One region of the Stenotrophomonas sp. YJH_SMC_37 genome, then DNA from elsewhere that is predicted to be linked to it. Evidence: predicted binding sites of a transcription regulator. Region 1 holds the regulator's gene; each other region holds the start of a gene.
The links. Region 1 encodes FliA, which starts transcription of late flagellar genes. Its sites were predicted from a motif close to TAAAGTTTNNCNNNCNNNGGCCGATAA; they were not measured.
Positions count from the first base shown of each region.

Region 2: the regulator FliA is predicted to act here: its motif matches at 3,688-3,714, upstream of AC5P8J_RS12965 (methyl-accepting chemotaxis protein).
Region 3: the regulator FliA is predicted to act here: its motif matches at 3,978-4,004, upstream of AC5P8J_RS18420 (methyl-accepting chemotaxis protein).

Region 1 covers NZ_JCAFTG010000021.1:10,103-16,265, forward strand. Annotated here, with positions in the region: gene AC5P8J_RS19435 (chemotaxis protein CheA) at 1-414, opposite strand, end outside; gene AC5P8J_RS19440 (protein phosphatase CheZ) at 417-1,022, opposite strand; gene cheY (chemotaxis response regulator CheY) at 1,022-1,414, opposite strand; gene AC5P8J_RS19450 (RNA polymerase sigma factor FliA) at 1,472-2,215, opposite strand; gene AC5P8J_RS19455 (MinD/ParA family ATP-binding protein) at 2,212-3,099, opposite strand; gene flhF (flagellar biosynthesis GTPase FlhF) at 3,086-4,702, opposite strand; gene flhA (flagellar biosynthesis protein FlhA) at 4,848-6,163, opposite strand, start outside.
Region 2 covers NZ_JCAFTG010000008.1:97,101-103,263, reverse strand. Annotated here, with positions in the region: gene AC5P8J_RS12990 (VOC family protein) at 85-435, shown strand; gene AC5P8J_RS12985 (KGG domain-containing protein) at 695-1,003, opposite strand; gene AC5P8J_RS12980 (MarR family winged helix-turn-helix transcriptional regulator) at 1,200-1,664, opposite strand; gene AC5P8J_RS12975 (S41 family peptidase) at 1,717-2,628, shown strand; gene AC5P8J_RS12970 (NAD-dependent epimerase/dehydratase family protein) at 2,727-3,620, shown strand; gene AC5P8J_RS12965 (methyl-accepting chemotaxis protein) at 3,834-6,163, shown strand, end outside.
Region 3 covers NZ_JCAFTG010000017.1:31,494-37,656, reverse strand. Annotated here, with positions in the region: gene AC5P8J_RS18435 (hypothetical protein) at 1-414, shown strand, start outside; gene AC5P8J_RS18430 (hypothetical protein) at 522-803, opposite strand; gene AC5P8J_RS18425 (hypothetical protein) at 1,151-1,774, shown strand; gene AC5P8J_RS18420 (methyl-accepting chemotaxis protein) at 1,822-3,948, opposite strand; gene AC5P8J_RS18415 (L,D-transpeptidase family protein) at 4,183-5,145, shown strand; gene AC5P8J_RS18410 (M23 family metallopeptidase) at 5,150-5,806, shown strand; gene AC5P8J_RS18405 (adenylosuccinate synthase) at 5,994-6,163, opposite strand, start outside.

The DNA.
Region 1 (6,163 bases):
GGGTGCTGCGGCGGCGGCGGGCGCAGCCACGGCACCCCCGTGCACGTCGAACTGGGCGATCAGGTCCGGCGGCGCATAGCCCGGCTCGGTGCCGGACGACACGGCGTCCAGCATCGACTGCAGGTAATCCAGTGATTGCTGGGCCGCGTCGAAGTGGTGGGCCTGCAGCACGGCCTGGCCGGCGCGCGCCGCGCCCAGCGCCTCCTCAGCGGCGTGGCACAGCTCGACCATGGCAGTGACGCCGAGGAAGCCGGCGCCGCCCTTGAGCGTGTGGTAGCCGCGGAACACCGCATTGAGCTGGTCGCTGTCCTGCGGTGCCTGCTCCAGCGACACCAGCTGTTCGCCGAGGCGGTCCAGGATCTCCTGCGCCTCGATGATGAAATCGGCAGTGATGTCGTCGGATACCGCGCTCATGCTTACAGCCCCAGATCCGACAACAGGTCGTCGGCGTCGTTCTGCGAGACCGCGTGGCGGTCCAGTCCCTTCAGTGCCGGCCCGGCCAGTGCCGGGTCGGTGCGATGCTGTTCCGGCGGCAGGCCGAGTGCGCCGAAGCCCTCGTGCACGCGGCGGACGATGCCGACCACGCGACGGATGATCTGCCCGGTCAGGTCCTGGTAGCTCTGGGTCAGGGCGATCTCGGTCAGGTTGTGGCGGATGCGCTCGAGCTGCGCGTCCTGGCCTGGCTGCAGGCCTTCGGCACGCAGCTGTTCGGTCAGGCTGCGGCATTCCTCGGCCAGGTCCAGAGTGCGGTGGGTGGCCTGTTCGGTCATCGCCACCACGTGGTCCAGGCGCGCGCAGGCGTCATCCAGTTCACCGGCCTCGCTGGGCACGGTCGGCAGTTCACCCAGCGCCTGTCCCAGCTCGCGGGCCAGCCGCGACAGGCCGCTCATCATCGGCTGCGTGCGCAGCGCGACCAGTCCGTCGATGCGTTGCCGCCAGGCAGCTTCGTCACCGGACTCCAGTGCGTCCAGGGCTTCCTGCAGGCGCAGGGCGAGGGCGTTCTTGTCGACCGTGGTATCCATCAGGCGCTGGCCGCCAGGCGTTCGAAGATCTTGCCGAGCTTTTCTTCCAGCGTCTGCGCGGTGAAGGGCTTGATGATGTATCCGTTCACGCCGTTCTGGGCGGCTTCGATGATCTGTTCGCGCTTGGCTTCGGCAGTGACCATCAGCACTGGCAGGGTCTTCAGCTTGGCATCGGCGCGGATCGCCTTGAGCAGCTCGATGCCGGTCATCACCGGCATGTTCCAGTCGGTGACGACGAAATCGAACGACTGGCTCTGCAGCAGCGACAGCGCGGCATGCCCGTCCTCGGCTTCGGCGGTATTGGTGAAGCCAAGATCGCCCAGCAGGTTCTTGACGATGCGACGCATGGTCGAGAAGTCGTCGACGATCAGGATGCGCATGTTCTTGTTCAAAGCAGAGTTCCTTTGTTGTTCATTCCGGGTGGCCGGGGGCAGCCGCCTCGGGCATGTTCACTCTTCCAGGCCGGCGTCGGCCGCCTCGAAAATCTTCAATCGTCCACGCAGGCGCAGCACGGCCTGGCCGTGGATCTGGCAGACCCGCGACTCGCTCACGCCGAGCACCGCGCCGATCTCCTTCAGGTTCAGTTCCTGCTCGTAATAGAGCGAGAGCACCAGCTGTTCGCGCTCGGGCAGGTGGCCGATGGCCTTGCCCAGCTCGCGGCCGAACTCGCCGCGCTCCAGCACCTGCTGCGGGGTCGGGCCGCCCTGGGCGACGGTGTCCAGCTCGCCCTGGTCCTCGATGCGTGACTCCAGGCTCAGCACCTGGCCACGCGCGGCGTCTTCCATCAGCCGCAGGTATTCGGGCAGCGGCATCTCCATCGCGGCGGCCACTTCGGTGGCGCTGGCGGCACGGCCGGTGCTCTGTTCCAGGCGGCGGATGGTGGCAGCGGCGTCGCGTGCGCGGCGATGCACCGAGCGCGGCACCCAGTCGCCACGGCGGATCTCGTCGATCATCGAACCGCGGATGCGGATCGAGGCGTAGGTCTCGAACGAGGCGCCCTGGTCGGCGTCGTAGCTGCGCGACGCTTCGATCAGCCCCATCATGCCGGCCTGGATCAGGTCGTCCACCTCCACGCTCGCCGGCAGGCGTGCGGCCAGGTGGTGGGCGATGCGCCGCACCAGGTCCGAGTGCTGGGAGATGACCTCGTTGGCCGCCGAGCGCTGGACCTCCCGGTACTGGGCTGCGCCTTTCATGCGGCCACCCCGCGCTGCTTGAGAATGCGCTCGAGGAAGAACTCGACGCCGCCACGCGGTTCGGTCGGCGCCTGCCAGCGTGCGGTGCGGCGCGCGATCTCGGTGATCGCCAGCGCGGCCGGGCTGGACGGGTAGGCCTTTACCACTGGCTGCTGGCGCTGCACCGACAGGCGCAGCCAATCATCCTGCGGCACACAGCCCAGATAGTTCAGCGAGACATCGGCGAGGAATTTCTCGCAGACCCGGGTCAGCTTTTCGTACAGCACGCGGCCCTCGTTGGGGTCGCGCACCATGTTGGCCACCACCTGGATGCGGTCCACGCCGCGCTCGCGCGACAGCACCTTGATCAGCGCATAGGCGTCGGTGATCGAGGCCGGTTCGTCACAGACCACCACCACGGTGTCCTGCGCGGCCTGGCAGAAGGTCAGCACGCCGTCGGTGATGCCGGCGGCGGTATCGACCACCATGATGTCCAGCTCGCGTTCCAGTTCGGAGAACACGTTGACCAGGCCGACATGCTCGGCCGGGGCCAGCTCGGCCATGTGCCGGCGGCCGGAAGCGGCCGGGACGACCAGCACGCCGTTCGGGCCTTCGACGATGACGTCGTCCAGCGAGCAGCGGCCGGCCACCAGGTCGGCCAGCGTAAAGGTGGGGTTCAAGCCCAGGATCACGTCGATGTTGGCCAGGCCCAGGTCGGCGTCCAGCAGCAGCGTGCGCTTGCCCATGCCCGCCAGCGCCACAGCCAGGTTGGCCGAGACGTTGGTCTTGCCCACGCCGCCCTTGCCGCCGGTCACCGCGATGGTGCGCACAGGGCCGAGCGGCTCGCTGCGGGTGGCCGACAGCGGGAAGGTCTTGGTCAGCTTGGCGTACTCACGCGACGGCATGGTTCAACTCCGGGTTGCAGGGCATATCGGCCGCTCGGCGCAAATCTTCAAGGCGAAGTACGAGATTGGCTGCACTGGCCCGGTGCAGGTCCTCCGGGACGTCCTGGCCATCGGTCACCCAGGTGATCGGCAGGGCATGGTCCACGGCCACAGACAGGGCGTTGCCGAAGCGGCCGGTCTCGTCCAGCTTGCTCAGCACCAGACCCTGCAGGTTGGCGGCGCCGAAGCGGCGGACCACCTCGTCCATGTCGCCGAAGCTGGTATTGGCCGGCAGCACCAGCAGGGTGCGCACCTGGCGGGCGGCACGCAGCCACTGCAGCTGGGCGGCCAGCGCGCGGTCGCGCGGGCCCAGGCCGGCGGTGTCGATCAGCACCAGCTTGTAGTCCTTCAGGCGTTCCAGCAGCTGGTCCAGGTCGGTGCCGCTGTTGGCCTCGTGCACCGCGATGCCGAGCTGGCGGCCGTAGCCGTACAGCTGCTCGCGGGCGCCGATGCGGGCGGTATCGGTGGTGACCAGGGCGACGTCACGCGGCGCGTGCTTCTCGGCGAATCGCGAGGCCAGCTTGGCGATGGTGGTGGTCTTGCCGGCGCCGGTCGGGCCGACCAGGGCGATCACGCCGCCTTCTTCCAGCGGGTCGACCGGGGCGATCGGCAGCTTGCGCGAGATCAGCCCCAGCATCAGGCCGCGGCCACGATGGGCTTCGGTCTCCAGCGGGATCTGCATGGCCACGTCGCGGGCCAGGCCGGCATCGAAGCCATATTCGTCCATCAGGTCCAACGCGGTGGCGCGCACCGGGCAGCCGCGCAGGCGCTCGTCGGTGAAGCGGTTCATCTCGCGCTCGATCACCTGGCGCATGCCGGCCACTTCCTGGCGCAACTGGCGGATCTCGGCGTCGTCCTGGGCGACCACCGTCAGCACCGGAGCCGGAGCCAGGGTGGGGGCCGGCGCGGTTTCGACAATGGCATCGGCCAACGCCGGTTCGCTGGCGGCGCTGGCCGGCTGCGCGTCGGCGACGGCAGCGGTCGGCAGCGGCGGCGGCTGCACGGCCGGCGCCACGCTTTCGTGATGCGCCTCGTGCGGCGGATCGATCGGGAAGCGGGCGCGGTTGGCCGGCACGGCGGCGGCCGGTGCAACGATGGCCTCGGCGAACGGCGCGAAGATCTGTTCCGGCAGCGCCGGTTCGTTGACGGCGGCACGCGCGAGGGTGGCCGCAAAGCCGGTGCTGCCGCGGGTCGGCACGATCTCGTCGGCGCTGTCCAGGGTGCGGCCGGTGGCGCCGACCGCGGCGCGGGCGAGGGCGGCCACCGCCGAGGTGGTGGCGGCGACCGGCTCCGGTGCCGGGGTGGCGCTGCGACGGCGGGTGACGGCGGCGATTACCGCATCGGCGGCGGTGCGCGGCTTGGGCGCCGGCGGCGGCGCCACGTCGCGGCGCGAGGCTTCCAGCGCACGCTGCACGGCGCTTTCATCGTAGTTGGCGGCGGCGACGATCTCGATGCCTTCCTCGATCCGGCGGTTGGACAGGATTACGGCATCAGGACCATGTTCCTTGCGCACCAGGTTCATGGCCGAACGCATGTCGGCGGCGACGAATCGTTTGATTTTCATGCTGTGGTCACGAGGCGAAGACGGCGGAGTGGCGGCCGGGGAACTCGGGTGGTCGGTGGTCTGCACGGTGCGGGTTCCCCTTGGTATCTGTCTGTTGCGTTGGTTCGAAGGTGGTGTCTGTTTTCTGGCGCGTCGGCGGGCGGCGTCAGCTGATCGTTCCGACCAGCTTCAGGCGCTTGTCCTCCGGCACCTCGCTGTAGGCCAGGACCGACAGCGACGGAACGCTGTGGCGGACCAGGCGTGCCAGCGCAGCGCGCACCGGGCCAGGTACCAGCACGACCGCGGGCTCGTTGCGGGCTTCCTGCTTGCTGACACATTCGGCCAGGCTCTGGTGCAGTCGCTCAGCGAGTCCGGGTTCCAGCGCGGCGCCGTTGCCCTGCGTGGACTCCTGCAAGACACGTTCCAATTGCGGGTTGAGGGTGAACACCGGCAGCTCCGCCGACATTCCGGCGATCTCCTGCACGATGAAGCGGCCCAAGGCGGTGCGCACGGCGGCGGTCAGCACGGCCGGGTCCTGGCTGCTGGGCGCATGTTCGACCAGTGCCTCGGCGATCTTGCGCAGCTGGCGGATCGGAATGCGCTCGACCAGCAGGTTCTGCAGCACGCGCACCACCGCCGACAGCGGCAGCGCCTTCGGCGTCAGATCTTCGACGAGCTTGGGCGCGCTCTTGGCCAGGTTGGCCAGCAGGTGTTGCACTTCCTCATGGCCGAGCAACTCAGGTGCGTGCTCGCGGATCAGGTGCGAAAGGTGGGTGGCGACCACGGTGGCCGGGTCGACCACCGTGTAGCCCAGCGTTTCGGCCTGGGCACGCTGGTGCGGTTGGATCCAGGTGGCATCTAGGCCGAACGCGGGGTCCTTGCCGGCGATGCCTTCCAGCGTGCCAAGCGCGCTGCCCGGGTCCAGCGCGAGCTCGCGGTCGGGGTGGATCTCGGCGGTGGCCACCGGCACGCCGTGCACCAGCACGCGGTAGCCGTTGGCGGGCAGTTCCAGGTTGTCGCGGATGTGTACCGATGGAATCAGGAAGCCGACATCCTGGGTCAGCTTGCGGCGCACGCCCTTGATGCGCGCCATCAGTTCGCCGCCCTGGTTGCTGTCCACCAGCGGAATCAGCCGGTAGCCGACCTCCAGGCCCAGCGGATCGACCGGGCGCAGTTCGTCCCAGCTCAGTTCGGCGGTGGGCGCCGGCGCGGCCGGGCGGCCGAGGGCGCTGAGCGCCGCCGGGTCCTTGCCCGTTGCGGCGGCATCGGCGGCCGGGGCCTGGGTCTTGCGGTACAGCTTCCAGGCAATGAAGCCGAGGATCGACGCCAGCGTCAGGAAAGCGACGTTGGGCATGCCCGGCACCAGGCCCACCAGGCCGATGATGCCGGCGGTGATCGCCAGCGCCCGGTATTGGCCAAACACCTGGCCGGTCATGGCCTGGGCCATGTCCTGCGAGCGCGAGGCGCGGGTGACCAGCATCG
Region 2 (6,163 bases), on a different contig from region 1:
TGGGAGCCCCGTCACTGACGGGGCTCTTCTGTTTCCGTGGAAGGTCGGGCAGTCTGGATGGGCCCTGTCCAACGGAAGCATGCCATGGCCGTCAAACGCGTCGTCGCCAACATCGCCACGGCTGAGCCGGAACGGGCCGCTGCCTTCTATGGCGAGCTGCTTGGCATGCCCGTGGTGATGGACCATGGCTGGATCGTCACCCATGGCGGGCAGGGCAGTGCGCTGGCGCAGGTCAGCTTTGCCAGTGAAGGCGGTTCCGGCACTGCGGTGCCGGACCTGTCGATCGAGGTGGACGACCTGCAGCAGGTGCTGGAGCGCATGCGTAAGGCCGGCATCGCGCTGGAGTATGGGCCGGTCGATGAACCCTGGGGCGTGCGCCGCTTCTTTGTCCGCGATCCATTCGGGCGGCTGTTGAACATCCTCGTGCACACCTGAGCAGGACGGTTCCAACGCCGCCTGCTACCCCGTGACAGGCCGACCCTGCGTGGCAATCGACATCACAGGGGCTGGCAGGACACGCGCGTGCGCTCATCGCGCAACCGGGCGCAATGCACGCCGCGCCGCGGATGCTTACGTGGTACCGCAGTGGCACGGCCGTCGGCGTAGGCTGGGCGATGGCATCGGCCGGTACCCTGGCCCAGCTTGTGGCTGCAGGATGGCACCGCCGACGGGAAACGGCCTGGCCGCGTGATGATCACTTCTGCTGGCGGTGCGGAGCCTCTCCACCATGCTCGATCTGCTGCTGCTGCTGCTGCTGTTGCTGCTGGCGCGCGTTGGCGTGGCGCGCGTGCCCACCCTCGCGCCCGATCGCGGCCATGTGCTGCCGATCACGGCTGATCGCCTCGCCGCCCTTGCGGCCTGCCGCACGTGCCTCATCGCGGCTGAACTCATGCGCATTGCCGGAGGCATGCGCCGCACGTCCGCCTTTGGCAGCGATCGCGCGCTGCTTGGCTTGGTCCATCGAGGCGAAGCCCCGGTTGGAGCGGTGATTCTGCTCAGTCATGGGAAGTATCCTTCTGCATGGGCGGCGCCGTGGTCGGCGACAGTGCCAATGCTTGGCCAGTGCGTGCTAAGCCGAGGTCGCCATCCCCGCCGTGGTCTTCACCCGGCATGCGCACGTGGTTGATGAGTCCGCCATTCAGGCGGATGCCAGGACCACCACCACCGGCGAACACGCGGGGTGTCGCCGACGCACTGCATCAGCGCAGGCGGGCGTCGCGCAGGCGTTGCGCGAACGGTCGTTGCTCCAGCACCTTCAATGCCTCACGCAGCACCTGTTCCAACGACTGTCCAAGATCGGCGTCGAGACTGCGGGCCGCTAGCGCCGTAGCCTGCCACTGCGCCTGCAGCGCCGGCAATGCCTGCAGGGCGTGCGGGCTCAACTGCAGGATGCGTTCGCGGCTGTCCTCGCCCACCGCAGCGTGCAGCCAGCCGTCGCGCACCATCGCTGAAACCGTCTGGCTGAGCGCGGAGTGGCTGAGCCCGCAGGCCAGTGCCAGATCCTTGATGCGGCAGGGGCCCTGCACCATCAGCGTGCGCAGCACCGGGGTGTAGCGCGGCCGGTAGTCCAGTTGCAGATCCCGGTAGGCCTGCTCGACCGCCGGGTCGAGCTGGTCGAGCAGGGCACGCAGCAGCGTTCCCAGAGTTGCACGTTGGAGATCCATGATGACAATGATATATAAGCACTTATATATCATCAAGGCGACGGAGGCGATCATGACGGTTTCGTGGATGCTTGGCGCGTTGCTGGCGGCCGCCTGCCCGGCGCAGGACGCCGTGCTGCAGGCAGCGGCCACGGCGATAGAGGCGCAGTACCTGGATGCGGCCGAAGGCGCACGCATTGCCGAAGCCGTGCGCGGCTGGTCCACCCAGCAGCGCTATGTGGACAGCTGCTCGGATCCGAAGGCTTTCAGCGCACGCCTGAACCAGGACCTGGACACGTTCGATGGCCACTTCCATGTAGAGCGCGTGGACGCAACGGCCGGCCAGGACGACTGGCTGATGGCATGGCGCGCGGATGCGCGCAGCAATGGCGCTGGCGTGCGCGAGGTACGGGTGCTGGAGGGCAACATCGGTTACCTGCGGCTGAGTACATTCTATCCGCTGGATCTGGCCCGGCCGAAACTCGCCGCCGCCCTCGAGCTGCTGGCCGACACCGATGGCCTGGTGCTGGATCTGCGCCAGAACGGCGGCGGGGATGACGGCAGTGCCGACCTGCTGGTGCGCACGCTGTTGGACGCGAAGATCGACGCGGTGCAGCAGTTGGACCAGCGCGGGCGGCGCACGCTGGTACCACTGCCGCCGGCAAGCCTGCCCACTTACCTGAAGCCGCTGGTCGTGCTGATCGATCGCCGCACCGCGTCGGCTGCCGAGTTCGTCGCCTACTCGCTGCAGGCGCTGGGCCGTGCACGCATTGTCGGCACGCGCAGCGGCGGCGCTGCACACATGGTCGATGATCCTGTGCTGCTGCCGGATGGCTATCAGATCAGCATTCCCGATCGGCAGCCGATCAATCTAAATACCGGAACCAACTGGGAACGCACCGGTGTCACGCCCGACGCGGCAGGCGGTGACGATCCGCTGTTCGTCGCGCGGCAGCTGCTGGCCCGATCGGCCTCGCGGGAATGAACGCACAATTGCAATTGCGCCCTATCGCAGATGACATGCAGCGTGCCTAGAATCGAAGCATCCCGGTAGTTCCCGGGCGCTTCGAGTGAATGGACTCAATGAAGATTCTGCTGACCGGCAGTTCCGGGCGGATCGGGCGCGCGATCTTCGGCGCATTGGCGGCCTCCCACGAAGTGGTGGGGCTGGATCGCAGCCCATTCGCCACCACCCGCATCATTGCCGATGTCACCGATCACCAGGCTGTCGCACGGGCGGTGCAGGGCGTTGACGCGGTGATCCATACCGCCGCCCTGCACGCACCCCACGTCGGCCTGGTGCCGGACGGGGTGTTCCACCAGATCAACGTGGAGGCGACCGCGCACCTGCTGCAGGCCGCACGCGAAGCCGGGGCGCGGCGATTCGTGCTGACCAGTACAACCGCGCTGTATGGCCACGCCGTGGTCGCCGGTGGCTGCCGTTGGATCGATGAAGACACCGAGCCGTTGCCGCGCACGATCTACCACCGCACCAAGCTGCAGGCCGAAGCACTGGCCGAAGCCGCTGCGGCGCCGGCCTTCAGCGTGCGCGTGCTGCGCATGGCCCGCTGCTTCCCCGAGCCGCCCGAGCGCATGGCGATGTTCCGCCTGCACCGCGGTATCGACGCACGTGATGTAGCCAGCGCGCATGCTGCACTGCTGCTGGACGAAGGCGCCGCTTTCGCGCGTTACATCGCGTGCGCTCCGACGCCGTTCCGGCGTGAGGATTGCCTGGAGCTGGCCACCCACCCGCGCAGCGTGCTGGCACGCCGCGCGCCACAGCTGCTGGCCGAGTTCGAACGACGGGGCTGGCCGCTGCCGTTGAGCATCGATCGCGTCTACGACAGTGCCCGCCTGCGCAGCGTGCTGGGCTGGCAGCCGCGCTTCGGCCCGGACGACGTGCTGCAGCAGTACGCCGCCGGCAGCATCGAGGTGCTGCCAAGGGCGGAGTGGATCAAGGATCGGGTCGCCGAATGAGATGGTCGCAGGGGGCGGGGCACCGAGCCCACCCTGAGCAGGTTCAGGAATGTGCAGGCCGCTGGCCTCAATCTCGATGGCGGCCGGCCGCTAAACCCGGTGTGCCTCGTGCACCGGGCGCGGCCCGGCGGCCGGTGGCCTGCGCGACGGATCGCGCGCCTGCGCGGTGTCCTCGTGACGCCGGTCGTCCTGAATTGCCTTGCGGACCCTCCCATGCCTTCTTCCCGCTCCGCCACTGCCCAACGCCCGGGCAGCATCGCCCACAAGCTGATGCTGGGCACCGCTGTGATCGCGCTGCTGTGCTTCGGCCTGACCGCGTTCCTGATCTACCGGCAGGCCAGCGCCAGTCTGATCAGCGCCTCGCGCCAGACCATGACCAGCGAGGCCAACGCCGAGGCGCGCCAGGTGGCGGCTGACCTGGGCACCGCCTTTGCCAGCAACGATGCCATGGTTGAAAGCGTGCTGGCCCAGCGTGCCCGTGGCGACGTGCCCGACCGCGCCAGCCTGGCGGCGGTGCTCGGCGAACAGCTGCGTGCTCATCCGCAATGGCTCGGCAAGAGCACCATGTGGGAGGCCGATGCCTTCGACGGCAAGGATGCGGAGTTCGTCAATAGCGAAGCTCACGATGCCACCGGCCGTTACATGAGCTACTGGGCCTGGCAGGACGGCAAGCCGCAGCAGTCGGTGATGACCGATTACACCGAGACCGCCAGCGGATCGGGCGACTGGTACATGGGGCCCAGCCGTGACAAGCTGCCCAAGGTCAGCGAACCCTACGCCTATGACATCGCCGGCCAGAAGGTGCTCATGAGCACCCTGAGCACGCCGATCATCGAGAACGGCAGATTCCTGGGCGTGTTCACCGTGGACTTCTCGCTGGCGGCGTTGCAGAAGCACCTGGCCACGCTGAAGCCGATGGGGGCCGGTCGTGTCGAACTGCTGTCGCCGAAGGGTGTGGTGCTGGCCTCGGCCAATGCCGCCGAGATCGGCAAGCCGCGCAGCGACGCGCAGACCCGCAGCATGCTGGCCGACATTGCCGCCGACCGTCGGTTCGAGGCCTTCACTCCGGATGCGGCCGGCAATGTGCGGGTGTATGTACCGCTGCGGGTCGGCGATGCGCCGCAGCGTTTTGCCCTGGGCGTGGTGATGCCGCACGCGGTGATCGTGGCTGAGGCACGCCAGCTGCTGTGGCTGACCCTGCTGGTCGGCGTGATCGCCGCGCTGAGCCTCAGCGCCGGTGTCCATGTACTGCTGCGCCGCCTGGCAATCCGCCCGTTGGCCGAAGCGGTGCGCGTGGCCGGTGATGTCGCCGCCGGCAAGCTGGACAGCACGCTGCCGGCGCGCAGCAACGACGAAGTGGGGCGCCTGCTGGACGCGATGCAGGGCATGCGTGGGCAGTTGCAGTCAGTGATGGCTGCGCAGGCCGAAATGGCGCGCCGCCACGATGCCGGGGAGCTCAGCTACCGCATGGATGCTGCGGCGTTCCCGGGCGAGTACGGCCGCATGGTGGCCGACAGCAACCAGCTGGTGGCCTCCAGCAATGCGGTCACCCAGCGCCTGGTCGAGGTGATGCAGCGCTACGCCGTGGGCGACCTCAGCGTGGACATGGAAGCGCTGCCGGGCGAGAAGGCGGCATTCACCGCCGCGATGGCAACCACCAAGGGCAACCTGGCTGCGATCAACGAGCAGATCCAGCAGCTGGCCGCCGCCGCCGCTGCCGGTGATTTCGCCGTGCGCGGTGATGCGTTGCGCTTCGAGCATGATTTCCGCCGCATGGTGGAGACCTTGAACACAATGATGCAGGTCAGCGACCACAACCTGGCTGCACTGTCTACGCTGCTGCGCGCGATCGCCGCCGGCGACCTCACTGCGCGCATGCAGGGTGAGTTCCACGGGGTGTTCGCGGTGATGCGCGACGATGCCAACAGCACCGTGCAGCAGCTGACTCAGATCGTCGGACAGATCCAGCAGTCGGCGGCCAGCATCCGCCTGGCCGCTGGCGAGATCGCGGCCGGCAACAGCGACCTGTCGCGCCGCACCGAACAGCAGGCCGCCAATCTGGAAGAAACCGCCGCGTCGATGGAGGAACTGACCTCCACCGTGCGCCAGAATGCCGACCACGCGCTGCAGGCCAACATGCTGGCCGGTTCCGCAGCGGGCGTGGCCAGCGAAGGGGGCGAGGTGGTCAGCCAGGTGGTGCAGACGATGCAGCAGATCGAAGCCTCGTCGCAGCGCATCGCCGAGATCATCTCGGTGATCGATGGCATTGCGTTCCAGACCAACATCCTGGCATTGAACGCGGCGGTGGAAGCCGCGCGCGCCGGCGAGCAGGGCCGTGGCTTCGCCGTGGTTGCCAGCGAAGTCCGTGCGCTGGCGCAGCGCTCAGCGGGTGCCGCCAAGGAGATCAAGGAGCTGATCGACGCTTCGGTGGCACAGGTCGGAGCCGGTGCGCAGCTGGTGCACGGTGCCGGACGCACCATGCAGGACATCGTCGGTCAGGTCGGCCGCGTCAATGAGATCATGGCCGAGATCTCGGCCGCCTC
Region 3 (6,163 bases), on a different contig from region 1:
GAGGAAAGCGAACGTGATCGCGGCGCGAGTGAAGGCACCGCCGAGCGCATTGCCTGGGCCACCGTGAACAAGCAGGACGGCGGCGGCAAGCGTAGCGGCAGTGCACGCAAAACTACAAAGAAGGCGACCCGCAAGAAGACCGCCAAGACGTCGACAACCAGGAAGACGGCAGCGAAGAAGGCGCCGGCGAAGAAAGCGGTGGCAAAGAAGGCGGTGGCAAAGAAGGCACCGGCTCGCACGACCGCGACAAAGAAGGCCGCAAAGAAGACAGCGAAGAAGGCTGCGGCAAAGAAGGGGAGTACGGCCGCCTCGCGGAGCGCCGCCGCGAAGAAGGCGGCGGCTACCCGTGCCCGAAAGGCAGCGACACGCAAGACCGCAGCGAAAAAGGCTGCCCGAACGCGGAGCAGAGATTGATCGTCCCCGAAAACGGGGAACAGCCCGCGCCCGCATCGCAGGCGCGGGATGTGTGGCGCAGCGCCTACTCTCGCTGGGTCGGTCCCAAGCGACCCGCGCACCTTACCTCAGCGGGACGGCCCCGCCGTCACTGCGGCTGAGGGCACCGGCACGGCAGCCGCCTGCAGCGTGCGCAACGCCGCGATCGGAATGGCCTCGGCACGCCGCTGCTGCGGCCACCAGACGAACAGGAACGCGCTGCTGGAACCGAGCAGGCGCGCAGTGCCCGGCAAAGGCGCGCGGTCGCCGTTCAACTGCAGGCGGATCACTTCGCCGCTGCCAGCGTTGTGGATCTGCCCCCCGCGCACCGTCACGTAGTTCGCCGCGCCCAGCGCCATGAAGGCGGCCACGCCAGGGTCATCGTGATCAGCGGGCGCCGGCCTACGTCCTCTCATATGGAGGAGTGAAGACCGAGCGATAACGGCCGTACGGCATCGGTGACAGCGCGACTCACCTGCTCTGCCATCCAGAGACACTCGTGGCTCAGGCACACCGATGAAGGCAGTGCATGTCGCGCAGTTTGTCGTAAACGGCTATATCCCGTGCAGAGCAATCCGGAAGTCACCTGGCACTGCTGATCGCCGTCAGGGCCTCCTCGCTGGGCTCCCTCAAGGACAGATCATCGACATCCACCACCCTGTAGCTTCGCTCGGTGGTAGCGGCTACGTTGATTGACCCACTGACAGGGATAGTTGAGATGAAGAATGTGAACCGAGTTCTGGCGGCCAGCGCGCTGATGCTTGTACTGGCGGCATGCAGCAGTTCCCAGACCGCCAACAAGGGCAATTTCGGCAAGGCTATTCAGAAATATCTTGATACCAAGAACGGACTCTGCGCTGCTTTGCCCGCGCGGGAACTCCCCTTCAGACTGGCCAACGATGGCAGCTTGGGAGAGCGCGCGCGCCTGCAGGCCAACGCCTTGGTCGAGGCCGGGTTGCTGAGCCGCCAAGCATCTGAAATGAAATCGATGTTTGGCACATCGACCGTACCGGCTGGCGAGTACGCGCTTACTTCCAAAGGAAAGAAGTTCCTCGTAGAAGGCGGCGCAGAAACAATTGCAGGTCAAGCAGCGTTCTGCACCGGCAAGTTCAGGGTGACAGAGGTGGACACCTTTACCGAGCCCAGCGAGATGATGGGCGTGAAATTGTCTCAGGTGAACTTCCGCTACAAGGTCGAAGATGCGGACAGCTGGGCCAGATCGAAAGAGGTCCAGGCCAGCTACCGTAACCTAGCGGATCAAGCCAAGGACGAAATCGATGGCAAAGCGACGCTCGTGCTGACCAACGACGGCTGGATGCACGAGCGCTTGTTCAAGCGCTGAGGGCTTCTCGGTCGGCACGGCACTTTGCCGTGCCGACGCGGTGACGGTCAGGCCGCGCGCGCCACCACGGCGCGGGCTGCACCGTCCTGCTCGATCTGGAACACCGACACCGACGTGGTCAGTGCATGCGCCTGTTCCTCCAGCGCGCGGCTGGCGGCAGTGGCTTCTTCCACCAGCGCAGCGTTCTGCTGGGTCACCTGGTCCATCTGCACCACCACCTGGTTGACCTGCTCGATGCCGGCGGCCTGTTCCTTGCTGGCCGCTGCGATGTCGCTCATCAGCTGCGTGGTGCGCGAGCTGGCCTGGGCCACGCGTGCGATCGCGGCTTCCGATTCAACGGTCACCGCCAGGCCACTCTTCACCTTGGCAGCGGCGTCTTCGATCAGCTCCTTGATTTCCTTGGCGGCGACACCGGCACGCTGCGCGAGCGTACGCACCTCGCTGGCGACCACCGCAAAGCCACGCCCCTGCTCGCCCGCGCGCGCGGCTTCCACTGCAGCATTCAGCGCCAGGATGTTGGTCTGGAACGCGATGCCGTCGATCACCGTGGAGATTTCCGAGATGCGCGCCGAGGACTGATCGATTTCGCCCATCACCGATGCCATCTGTGCCATCGCCTGCTCGGTCTCGCGCACGGCGGCGCCGGCAGCGTGCGCTTCGCTGTCGGCCTGACGCGCCAGTTCGGCGTTCTGGCGTACGGTGGAGGTCAGCTCCTCCATCGACGCGGCCGCTTCTTCCAGATTGGCCGCCTGCTGCTCGGTTCGGCGCGACAGGTCGTTGTTGCCAGCGGCCAGTTCCTGCGCCGCGTTGTTGATGCTGTCGGCAGCCACCTGGATGCCGCGGACGATGCCGGTCAGCTGCGCGGTGGTGGTGTTGGCATCGTCGCGCATGCGCGCGAACACGCCTTCGTACTCGCCCTCCATGCGTGCGGTCAGGTCGCCATGCGAGATCGCGCGCAGCACGTCGGAAACATCGGCGATGCTGGCCTGCGAACTGGCCATCATGCCGTTAAGGTGCTCGACCATCGTCTTGAACTGGTACTGGAAGGCCCCGGCATCGCCACGCATGCTGAAATCGCCGGCGCGTGCGGCACGGGCCAGTTCATCGATCTGCGCGTTGATCGCCATCAGGCTCTGCTTCACCGCGGCCAGGGTGCGGGTCAACGTGCCCTTTTCGCCCGGATAGTCCGGCAGGTCGCGGCTGAGGTCACCGATGGCGTAACGCTGCATTACTTCAGCCATCAGCAGTTCCACCTGCACGTGCGATTCGACCAGGCTGTTGGTGGCCTGCACCATGCGGCCGAAATCGCCGGGGAACGCACTGGCGTCCATGCGATAGCGGATTGCGCCGGCCTCGTGCTGTTCCGCCATCTGCAACTGCGCGCCGATCGCCGCCTGCACACTCTGGCGCACGCTGGCCATCGCCTCACCCAGCTGGGTCAGCTCGTCGCGGCCACCGAGGCGGAACTCCTGGTCCAGCTGCCCCTTGGACAGGCGCTCGGCCAGGTTCACCGCGCGCGCCAGCGGACCGGTCAGGCTGCGACCGATCATCACCGAGGCGCCGATGCCAGCAAGCAGCGCAACGCCGCCCAGCACCAGCAACTGCAGCAGGCTGCGCTCGCCCAGGCGGATCGCCTCGGCGGCAGCCTCACGGCTTTCCTTCTCCTCGAAGTCCACGCCATCGGACAGCGCCTTGTTCCAGCCGTTGGCGGCGTCCTGCACCGGGCCCAGGGTCAGCGCCACGGCACCGGGATAATCGCCCTGCTCCATCAGTTCGCTGGTCTGCTTGTTGAGCGGGCGAGCAACGGCTCGCTTGGCGGCGATGGTTTCAGCGATGGCCTTGCCTTCGGCGTCACTGGGCAGCGCCTGGTAGGCGCTCCAGCTGGCCTCGTAGCGCTTGACGAGATCAGCAATGCGCTTCTCGTCGCTGGTGCGGTGATCACCCTGGCGGATCAGCATCTCGCGGCGCACCACCATCATCTGGTTGTTGGCATCAAGCATCTGCGACAACAGGCGCACCTTGGCCACGCTGACGTCGACCACCTGCTGCATCGCGCGCTTCTGCACGACACTGGCAGTGGCGCCGGTGGCCACCACGGCGGCAACCAGCAGCAGCAACAGGCCAAAGCCCAGCCCAAGACGCCAGGCAACCCTGACGTTCCTCAAGTAGTTCATGGGGATATCCAAAACGGGGGGATGCGCCCTTATCGGCGGCACGGCAGGCAATCTTGATCGCCATCCACCAATGGCGTCGGCCACTGTTCACCTTGGTGAGTCGCCGTCCCAGTGGCACCTGCCGGTGCAACCCGGCCGCAATGACATGCCTGCTCATGCGGGCATCAGATCCCTTTCACGGTGGCTCGGCGCCGTCTGCGGGCAAGGTGGTGGCGTTCCCTGCTGGAGTCCCCGATGCCGTTACCCATGCCCCGATCCGCCCTGCTCGCTCTCTCGCTGCTGGCATCACCTGCCTTCGCGCAGGCGCCGCCGCCTAGCCTGCCTGCCCCCATTGCCGAGAAGGCAGGACCGGACACCGCACCCCGCTCTGTCCTGCACGCCCAGGTGCTGCTGGATCGCGCGAATTTTTCCCCCGGCCAGATCGATGGCGAAGTGGGCAGCAACCAGCGGCGCGCGGTGTCGGGCTTCCAGGCGGCGCATGGGCTGAGCGTAACGGGTGAACTGGATGACGCTACCTGGAAGGCCCTGCAGGCCGATACGATCACGCCGCTGGCAAGCTATACGCTCACGGCTGAAGATGTTGCCGGCCCGTTCCAGGCCATACCGAAAGGGCCCGCCGCACAGGCCAAGCTGAAGTCGCTGGGCTTCAGCAGCGTGGAAGAAGGCCTGGGCGAGCGCTTCCACGCCTCCCCTGAGCTGCTGAAGGCACTCAATCCCGGCGTCGATCTGGCCAAGGCCGGCAGCCGCATCCAGGTGCCCAACATCGGAACGGGGGACTTGCCGAAGGCGGCGAAGATCGTGGTCGACAAGTCCGACTCCACACTTCAATTGCTGGATGCGCAGGGCAAAGTGATCGCACAGGTGCCTGTCTCATCCGGCAGCCAGCACGATCCGCTGCCGATCGGCGAATGGAAGATTCTCGGCGTGTATCGCGACCCGCCGTTCCACTACAACCCGAAGCTGTTCTGGGATGCGCGCAAGGGCGAAAAGAAGGCGACGCTGCCGCCCGGCCCGAACAATCCGGTCGGGCGGGTCTGGATCGACCTGTCCAAGCCGCACTACGGCCTGCATGGCACACCCGAACCCGGCCACGTCGGCAAGACAGAATCGCATGGCTGCGTGCGCATGACCAACTGGGATGCGCTGCGCGTGGCCGATGCGGTGGATACTTCGGTGCCCGTGGTGATGCAGGAGTGAGCCGATGCGCCTTTCGCAGCTGATCGTGCTGGGCGTGCTGCTGGGCGTGGGAGTGGGCTGGTGGCTGCACCGCGATGCAGGTGAGCCGGTGGCGGTTGCCCCGCCCGCAGTGCAACCTGCGGTGGCTGCGGCTGCAACGCCGGGCGTGGACGCCCCGGCTCCCACGGCTGTGCCGCCGTCCAACGCCACCGATGCGCCAGCCGGTCTGCTGCTGCCGGTGCAGGGCATCCAGGCGTCCCAGCTGCGCGACACGTTCACCGATGCACGCAGCGAGGGCCGCGTGCACGATGCCATCGACATCATGGCCGATGCGGGTACTCCGGTACTCGCGGTGGCCGACGGCACGGTAGAAAAGCTGTTCGACAGCAAGCGCGGTGGCCTGACGATTTATCAGTTCGAGCCCAGTGGACGCTGGTGCTACTACTACGCGCACCTGCAGCGCTATGCCGATGGCCTGGCCGAGAAGCAGGTGATCAAGCGCGGGGAGGTGATCGGCTACGTCGGCAGCACCGGTAACGCCAGCGCCGAGGCGCCGCACCTGCACTTCGAGGTGCACGTGCTGGGACCGGAAAAACAGTGGTGGAAGGGCAAATCCATCAACCCGTACCCGTTGCTGAAGCCGCCTGCTTCGACGGCCGGCGCTGCCAGCGCCGCAAGGTGAAGGTGAACACCGCCAAGGCAGCCCCTGGGACCAGCACGAACAGAACCGTCTCGCCTTTCACGCTGGCATGCTGGTCATCGCGTCGCTTCCCCGCTGGCCTGCCCACACGGTAATGAAGAAGCCCCGCTTTCGCGGGGCTTCTTCTTTCAGCGACGCCGGGCGTGGCCCGGCGCTACCAGTCACGCCCTCAGGCGAACGGATCCTGCAGGACCATGGTGTGGTCGCGGTCCGGGCCGGTGGAGACGATGCTGATCGGGCAGCCGGCCAGCTCTTCCAGCGAACGCAGGTAGGCGCGTGCGGCCGGCGGCAGGTCGTCCCACTGGGTGATGCCGTGGGTGTTCTCGCTCCAGCCCGGGA